One region of the Enterobacter nematophilus genome, then DNA from elsewhere that is predicted to be linked to it. Evidence: riboswitches for the same ligand, from Rfam matches in the RefSeq annotation. Region 1 holds a riboswitch; the other holds the start of a gene.
What was found. Region 1 has a riboswitch for thiamine pyrophosphate ahead of thiM (hydroxyethylthiazole kinase). Riboswitches for the same ligand answer to the same signal wherever they lie in the genome.
Positions count from the first base shown of each region.

Region 2: it holds a riboswitch for thiamine pyrophosphate, as region 1 does, so the genes downstream of both, thiB (thiamine ABC transporter substrate binding subunit) here and thiM (hydroxyethylthiazole kinase) in region 1, are expected to answer to the same signal.

Region 1 is NZ_JAPKNE010000002.1:250,904-255,114, reverse strand. It holds gene OSH03_RS07905 (PfkB family carbohydrate kinase) at 1-260, shown strand, start outside; gene OSH03_RS07900 (GntR family transcriptional regulator) at 234-980, opposite strand; gene thiD (bifunctional hydroxymethylpyrimidine kinase/phosphomethylpyrimidine kinase) at 1,023-1,823, opposite strand; gene thiM (hydroxyethylthiazole kinase) at 1,820-2,590, opposite strand; TPP riboswitch at 2,626-2,722, opposite strand; gene OSH03_RS07885 (hypothetical protein) at 3,026-3,727, opposite strand.
Region 2 is NZ_JAPKNE010000004.1:159,025-163,235, reverse strand. It holds gene thiP (thiamine/thiamine pyrophosphate ABC transporter permease ThiP) at 1-1,307, opposite strand, end outside; gene thiB (thiamine ABC transporter substrate binding subunit) at 1,283-2,266, opposite strand; TPP riboswitch at 2,298-2,398, opposite strand; gene sgrR (HTH-type transcriptional regulator SgrR) at 2,435-4,090, opposite strand; gene sgrT (glucose uptake inhibitor SgrT) at 4,179-4,211, shown strand, end outside.

The sequences.
Region 1 (4,211 bases):
TGCGCCATGATAAAGACGGTGCTACGTGGTATGACGGTGGTGCCTCGGGCGTTGTTCCGGCGTTTCCCGCCACGGTCGTGGACACCATTGGCGCAGGCGACAGCCACGCGGGCGGCACGCTTGCCGGGCTGGCGGCGGGATGGTCACTGGCGGATGCCGTTCTGCTGGGGAATGCCGTGGCGTCCTGGGTGGTCAGCCACCGCGGCGGGGACTGCGCGCCCACACTTGAGGAATTACTCCTCGCACACAAAGACGTATAGGTCGCTGCGACAGTAGCTGATGCTGTACTCAATCGGCCGGTGCTGCTGGTCAAGCGCAACCTGCTTGATCACCAGCACCGGTATTTTTTCGTCCATCTTAATGTGCGCCTGAAACTCGCTGTCCGGCATGCGGGCGCTGACCCGTGAACGGGTGCGCTGCGGGAAGATATTCTGACTGCGGAAGTAGTCGTACAGCGAAATCCCTATCGCATCCGGTTCGGGAATGAGCCCGACCGGCACCCAGGACTCTTCAATCGACACCGCATCGTCATCAACATAGCGAATACGCTTCAGCAAAAAGACGTCGCTGTTCGGCTCCAGCGACAGGTGGCCCGCCACCTCTTCCGGGCATTTCACCACGCGCTTGTTGACCCACAGCGTGTTTGGCGTTTTACCGCGCAGCACCACCTGCTGAGAGAACCCGCGCGCTTCCTTGAGCGAGTATTCGAAGATATTGTTAATTTGCGTGCCGTAACCCCGGGCTCGCGTGACAACACCCTCGGCTTCCAGCGCCTGCATCGCTTTGCGCACGGTGATCCGCGACACCCCCGTTAACTGGCTCAGATCGCGCTCGCCGGGCAAAATGTTCCCGTGCTCCAGCACGCCGCTGCGCACCGCATTTTTTACCGTTTCGGCAAATTTCAGGTACAGCGGCGTGTTGTCAGGCGCGGCGATCCGTTCAGTCAGTTGAGCGATTAACCGGGTATGCGCTTGTTCCATCTCTGTTTTCTCAGGCGTGGTGTTTCCTGCCAGTATACTGGGTTACCACCACGCATGAAAATGATGAACCGGCCCAATACCGTGACCGACTTCCAGAGTATCGGCTTTTGCCAGCGCCGCCGAGAGCCAGATTTTCGCTTCTCGCACCGTCTCAGCCCAGCCGTCATGCCGCGGGCGCAGCGCCGCCAGCGCGGCGGAGAGGGTGCACCCCGTGCCGTGGGTGTTTTTGGTCTGCACGCGCGGAGCCGTAAAACGCTGCTCGCCGTCGCGGGTAAAGAGCCAGTCCGGGCTTTCAGCGTCATCCAGGTGGCCGCCTTTCATCAGCACCGCCCCGCACCCCATCGCCAGCAGCGCGTTCCCCTGCTCTTTCATTTCCCGTTCAGTTTGCGCGTGCGACGTGCCTAACAGCGCGGCGGCTTCCGGCAGATTGGGCGTGATAAGCGCCACCTGCGGCAGCAGCTTACTGCGCAGCGTCTCAACGGCGGAGGCGGAGAGCAGCGGATCGCCGCTTTTTGCCAGCATGACGGTATCCAGCACCACGTTTTGCACCTGATAGCGCTTAAGCCGCTCGGCCACCGCTTCCACAATGTCCGTTTCGGCCAGCATGCCGATCTTGGTGGTATCAATACGCACGTCGCTGAACACCGAATCCAGCTGCGCGGCAACAAAATCCGGCTCGATGCGGTAGACCGACTGCACGCCGCGCGTGTTTTGCGCCACCAGCGCGGTAATCACCGAGCAGCCGTACGCGCCAAGGGCCGAGAAGGTTTTCAGATCGGCCTGGATGCCCGCCCCGCCGCTGGGGTCGGTACCGGCTATGGTGAGAGCGTTAATCCGTTTCATGCCTGCTCCTCCAGCGTATAGAGCGCATCCAGGAACGCGCTGGCAAAACTGCCTGGCCCTTGTGACTGCGCAACGGCCACCGTTCCGGCTCGCTTCATCCATCCGCAGGCGGCGGCAACGTTATCCAGCCGGTCGCCCGGCAGCGAGCAGCTTGCCGCCACAACGGCAGAGAGCGCGCATCCGGTTCCCACCACGCGCGTCATTAACAGGTCTCCGCCCGTGACCGTTCGGGTCCGCTCTCCGTCGGTGATGTAGTCCACCTCGCCGGTGACGACCACAATGGCATGGGTCTGGCGGGCCAGCGCCTGAGCGGCAGGCAACGCGCTGGCGGCGGTGTCGGTGGTATCAACGCCGCGCCCGCCCGCGCTCATTCCGGCAAGGGCCAGGATTTCGGAGGCGTTGCCGCGAATGGCGGCCGGGTTCAGGGCCAGGATTTGATGGCAAAAACGGGTACGGAACGTCAGGGCGCCCACCGCAACCGGGTCCAGCGTCCAGGGTTTGCCTGCCGCCACCGCGCTTTCAATCGCCCGACGCATCGACTGCGCCCGCGGAGAGGTCAACGTGCCGACGTTAATCAGCAGCGCATCAGCGACGGCGGCGAACTGTTCAGCCTCTTCGGCCTCAATCACCATTGCAGGGGATGCGCCAAGCGCCAGCAAAACGTTAGCCGTAAAGGTCTGTACGACATCGTTGGTCATACAATGGGTCAGCGGAGAACGGGTTCGGAAGTGGTGTAAAACGTGTAAATCGAGCAGGTCAGGCTGCATAGGTTCGCTCCTGCCTTGCGTGAAGAAGCGATGACCGGGAAGGCATCTGACTTCCCTACGCTGGCATTATCCAGATCAGGTAATACGGGTATTTCTCAGCCCATCAGCGATGGGGCACCCCGAGTCATGAAGATTGAATCTCTATACTTTTTGCCAGCTTAGGGCAAGTTGCTTGCTGTTGCAAGCCAGCCCTTTCAGTCATCGCTTCTTCACGCTGTACCCCACCTTGTACCTCAGTTTGTACCCCATATCTGTATGACAAAACTTGTTGAATATCTAAACGTGCTTCTAAAAACGACTCGCGTAGAAAACGTCACTGAAGAGTTTCGTCAGTGTAGTTCCTAAGTGTTCTTTTTTTTTGGATGCGGCTGGTAATGTACCAAACAGCGCGAAAGAATAAGAAAATGTAGAGCGGGGTAATCATAATCCTCTTGGTTAAAATGGTATCGTTGATTGTTCAATCTGGGTGTATTCATACGGGTGTGTTTCCTGAAATAGTTGCTCAGTTCCCATTGAATGATCTATTCCGATTCGTTGAAGCACTCGTGCTGACCAGGAATAAAAGCTCTCGTCCTCTCGTCGTAGTGACAGATTTTCAAACAGATATTTCACTGCGTCAGAAATACGAATTCTTTGAGGCGTTATCGCTGGTGTGTCTTCTTGGGTTGCTGCGGTCTTCGCAATTTCAGGCGCTGGCTGGTGTGGCACTACATCAGAAATAATATCAGGCTGAACTGTCAGTGCTTCTGGTGGGGTAATGTGCGCATCAGTTAGCGGAAGTGCTCGTAACTCTAAATTACGTCGTCCTTCGATTTTGGTTACTGATAATAATCCGATGGATTCCATCAATTCGATCAGGTCGTTTGTCTTTGGTCGAGATAAATCACAAACCTTTGCAAGCTCGGATTGCTCTTCGTAACAAACACCGCCGGATCTCTCCCAGTCTGCTACGTAGCAATATAACTTTTGCATCCTGGCGCTGAACTTTACCCTTCCTTTTTCAAGAAGTGGAGAATAGATAAATGGTATTTCTTTGAAGTAGTGGGGAATGTTGAGAGTACGATCTCTTACTTTTCCACCTTTGTCGGTGTATTTGTATTTTGGGTCTGCCTGGATCTGGGCGAGTGTTTTTGCCATTGTTGTTTGCTCCTATGTATGCTCAGTAAGTTACGAATGCTCTTCATTTGGTTTTCTCCGCTTCTCATTCGTGGGTTGGGTTTTGACGCTGAAACGTGGTTGTTACGCGCCAGCTTTCGAATATTTAACCGCCAGGTTTTGACACTCTTCAAGAAGTAGTGCGCTTACGCTCATTTTTCGGCGCTTTGCTTCTTTGAACAGAATCTGAAATGTCGCATCAGGGATCATTAACGATGTGGACGGCGGTAGTTTGGTTTTCTTCTCGATTATTCTGGTTTCCTCCTGGGTTAGCTGGTCACTGGGGTGAAATTTGGCGTTGCTCGCCATTCGTCAAAGCGTCGGATCGCTTCCTCGAACATTTCCACCCTGTCCGTTTGTTCACTCTTACGCGCTCGGACAAGTGAACTGTAAACAAGTGTTCGTGTTGTTCGGCCTGTAATCAAATCTGCGTAGATTTGGTCAACGTTGAAGTAACGCATGTTTT
Region 2 (4,211 bases), on a different contig from region 1:
CTGTACCGGCTGTTCACATCCCGCATCGGGTTTTCCAGCACCTTAAGCGCATACGGGATGGCCATTAAGGCGTTGGTAAATATAACGATGCCGTCGGCCCTTTCCGGCAGGCCGATGGTGCTGTTAAACAGCAAAAAGAAACCGGTCGCCAGCACAATACCCGGCATCGCCAGAATCAGCATGCCCGTCAGCTCCAGCGCTTGTCCGGCTTTACGAGCATGACGCGCGTAGAGCTCGCGGCTGCTCCACAACAGCATCATGGTCAGGATCACACAGACCAGCCCGGCTGCCAGCGCGATGTGTAGCGAGGTCCACGTCGCTTGCCACAGGACGGGCTGTTGCAGGACGGACATAAGATTAAGGTTTAAACCATCAACGATGACGGCCAGCAGCGGCGGCAGCAGTAGCAGCAGCGCCAGCGCGATCAGTATAAAATCCGAGATGCGGCTGTGCAGGCTGTCCTGCGGATCGCGCCAGCCGGTGATTTGATTACTGCCAGCGGGAATGGCTTTGCTCAGACGCTGGCTCAACAGCACCAGCGCCAGGCAGCACGCCATCTGCACCATCGCCAGCAGCGCGGCGCGGCCCGGATCGTAGTCGTAGCTTAAGGCCTGATAGATCGCCAGCTCAATGGTGGTAGCCTGCGGTCCGCCGCCGAGCGAAAGCACGGTGGCAAAGCTGGCGAAGCAGAGCATAAAGATCAGCGCGGCAACAGGGGCAATCTGGCGTCGCAGCCACGGCCATTCGACAAAGCGGAAGAACGACCAGCCGCGCATGCCGAGCTGGGCGGCAATCTGGCGCTGCTCGCCGGGTATGTTCTCCAGCGCCTGCAAAAAGAGGCGCGTCGCCATCGGCATATTGAAGAAAATGTGTGCCAGCAGAATGCCCTTCAGCCCGTAGGGAGAGAAGGTCCACTCCAGCCCCAAAGATGCGAAGAGCGAGGCCAGCCAGCCCTGACGACCGTAGACGCTCAGGATGCCAAAAACGGCCACCAGAACCGGCAGGATCAGCGTCATAGCGCACAGGCGAAGCAGAGCCTGCCTGCCGGGAAAACGCCGTCGGTATAGCGCCCGCGCGAGGAAAATGGCCGGGATCGCAGACAGCAGCGCAGAAAGAAACGCCTGCCAGAAGGAGAACAGGATAACGTGCCAGAGATAGCTGTCGTGCCAGAGCGCGAGCAGGTCGCTCTCTGGCGCGTTAAACCACAGTGCAAGAAATGCCCCCAGGCTGACCACCACCATCAGCATGGCGGCGAGCAGGCCGGGGATTAACCAGCCGGGAATTAACGGCTGACGGCGCGTTGCCATTCACTTACCCATGCTGCACGCTGCGCGGCGACCTGCTGCGGCGTAAATTCCAGCGAGGTTGTTGGCTTGGTCAACAGCTCGAAGCCTGCCGGTAGCGCAACGTTGGTGACCGGATACATCCAGTTGCCCGCTGGAATGGCGTTCTGGAACGCCGGTGAAACCATAAATTTCAGGAACTTCTCCGCCAGTTCAGGCTGTTTGCTGGCGGCGGTGCGGGCCGCCACTTCCACCTGCAGATAGTGCCCTTCAGCAAAATTCGCGGCGGCGTAGTTGTCTTTCTTCTCGGCGATAATGTGGTAGGCCGGAGAGGTGGTGTAGCTCAGCACCAGGTCGCTTTCCCCTTTCAGGAACAGGCCGTAGGCTTCGCTCCAGCCTTTGGTGACGGTGACGGTTTTAGCGGCTAGCTTCTGCCACGCTTCCGGCGCGTTATCCCCATAGACTTTCTGCATCCACAGCAGCAGGCCCAGGCCCGGCGTGCTGGTGCGCGGATCTTCGTAAATCACGCGCCACTTCTGGTCGCTTTCCACCAGCTCTTTCAGGCTTTTCGGCGGGTTTTTCAGCTTATTTTTGTCGTAAACAAAAGCAAAGTAGCCGTAGTCGAACGGCACGAAGGTGTCATTTTTCCAGCCGCCCGGCACGTTGACGGCATCTGCCGCCACGCCGCTTTTGGCAAACAGTTTGGTTTGCGTCGCGGCTTCCAGCAGGTTGTTATCCAGCCCAAGCACCACGTCGGCCTTGCTGTTTTTCCCTTCCATGCGCAGACGGTTGAGGAGCGATACGCCATCTTCCAGCGCCACGAACTTCAGTTCGCAGTCGCAGTCGGCTTCAAAGGCTTTTTTCATCACCGGGCCAGGGCCCCAGTCGGCGGAGAAGGAGTCGTAGGTGTAGACCGTCAGGACGGGTTTCGCGAAAGCAGGCAGCGCAAACAGCGCCAGCAGGGGAAGAACGTTTTTTAACACTTTGCACCTCAGGGTTGAGTGGCAAAGGATTTTGAGCGACAGCCTCAAATCCCTTCGCCGGCGTTATCCGGATCAGGTTCGACGGGTATTATCTCAGCGCACATCTGTGATGCAGCACCCCGTTGAGAACGGCGCTATTGTAATGATTTGGTGAATATTACGAAAGCGTTATGGCTCCGGCGGCGCAAACCAGGCGGATTTAAAATCAAACCAGCCCAGGGTGTTCATCCGCAGGCCGCGCATGCTGCGCTGTCCCTGGATCAGCAGCCAGTGGTGGATCAACGGTACGATCGTCTGTCCGGCCAGGAGCTCCTGGCACCACGCGGCCAGATCCATTTCGCCTGCCCGCCACTTCGCGGCGTCCTGCTGCCAGTCCCGCTTGATACAGTGCTGAATGAGGGGCACTTCGTACAGGTGAGAAAAGAGCGAGAAATCCAGCGGCAGCGTAAAGTTGGCGCTGTTGAGCCAGATATCGCTGACGACATCCCCGCGGTGCCATTCATCGTAATCGACTTCCTGAATCGCCAGCGTCACGCCTTCGGCCGCCAGCAGCTTGCTCATGATCTTCGCGATAAAACGGTGCTCAATGTGATCGCGATAGTAGCTGAGGGTAATGGTCTCCAGCCCGGCGGGTTTTTCACTGCGCACCGGCTGAGCATGGTGCCAGCGCGGAAGCAGGCCATATGCCGGGAACCACCAGGTCTGGTATTGATCCTCGGCGTGATAAATCAGGTTCGCCGGGGCCAGAACATGGCTGATCCACCTGCGGACGTCGTGGTTTGCTCCGCGGTGGCTGCGGCTGTCAAAGAGCAGGTAGTAACAGCCCTCCTCCAGGCGACTTTCGAACGCCTTTTCGCTTGTTGTGGGCCCCTCCAGCGTCAGGCCGGCGCTCAGCTCTTCGTTGAGATCCGGTAACACCCAGACGTTCACTTCGTCGATCAGCGCCCGATAGCCAAAGTAGTCATCAAAGGCGCGGATCTTGAGCTGATTGTTGTTATTGCGCGACACGGCGTAGGGGCCCGTGCCAATCGGCAGGCTGGCAAAATTGTTCAGCGATCGCCATTCGCCGGGCAGGATCATTGAGGGCACATAGCCCAGCAGCCACGGCAGCCATTTGTCCGGCTGAGACAGTTCAATGTCCAGCGTCCAGGCCGTGGGGGAGTGGAGCCGCGAGACGTGCGAATAGAGCGGAAGCGTGCGGGCGCGCTCCAGAGAGGCGATGACGTCACTCATCTCCAGCTCGCGGCCATGGTGGAAGTGAATGCCCGGGCGTAAAAAGAAACGCCAGTGCAGGGGGGAAAGCTGCTGCCAGTGGTGCGCGATATCCGCTTCCAGTTCCCCATTTTCCTCATTTATTTTCGTCAGACCGCTGAATATCTGCCGGGCCATGTGGGTTTCAGAACGTCGCAATGCCGTGCCGGGCAACAGGTTTTTCATCGGCCGATAGTAGAGCACCCGCAGAATGTGGCGGCCCTGACGAAAGCTGCGCCCCAGATGCGAGACCAGCATCTGGCGCACGGCGGCCTTGTCGCCCACCAGCTGCACCAGCTGATCGATGCGGTCCTGCTCCAGCAGATCCTCCGCCCGCTGCTGCTGTAGCGCCAGACCGGTATAGAGGAAGGTCAAGCGTGAGCGCTTGCCGCGTCCGGCCTCGGCCTCCCAGCTTAGCCAGCCTTGCTGCTGCATGGTGTTGAGTAACGTGCGCATATGGCGGCGAGAGCAGTTGAGGAGTTCTGCCAGCTCGTTAAGCGTGGTCTCCTGCGATTGACCCTCGCAGCACTGCCACAGGCGGATGAATTGTTGTTGCAGTCGACCGGATGGCATAAAAGAGGAACACCTGACAAAAAATCAGCAATTTATTAATCCCTATATTAAGCCAATAATTCTTCCCGATGAAGTGAGGAGGTAAATTATGAAGAGGTCTACCGCACGTCAGTTTTATCAG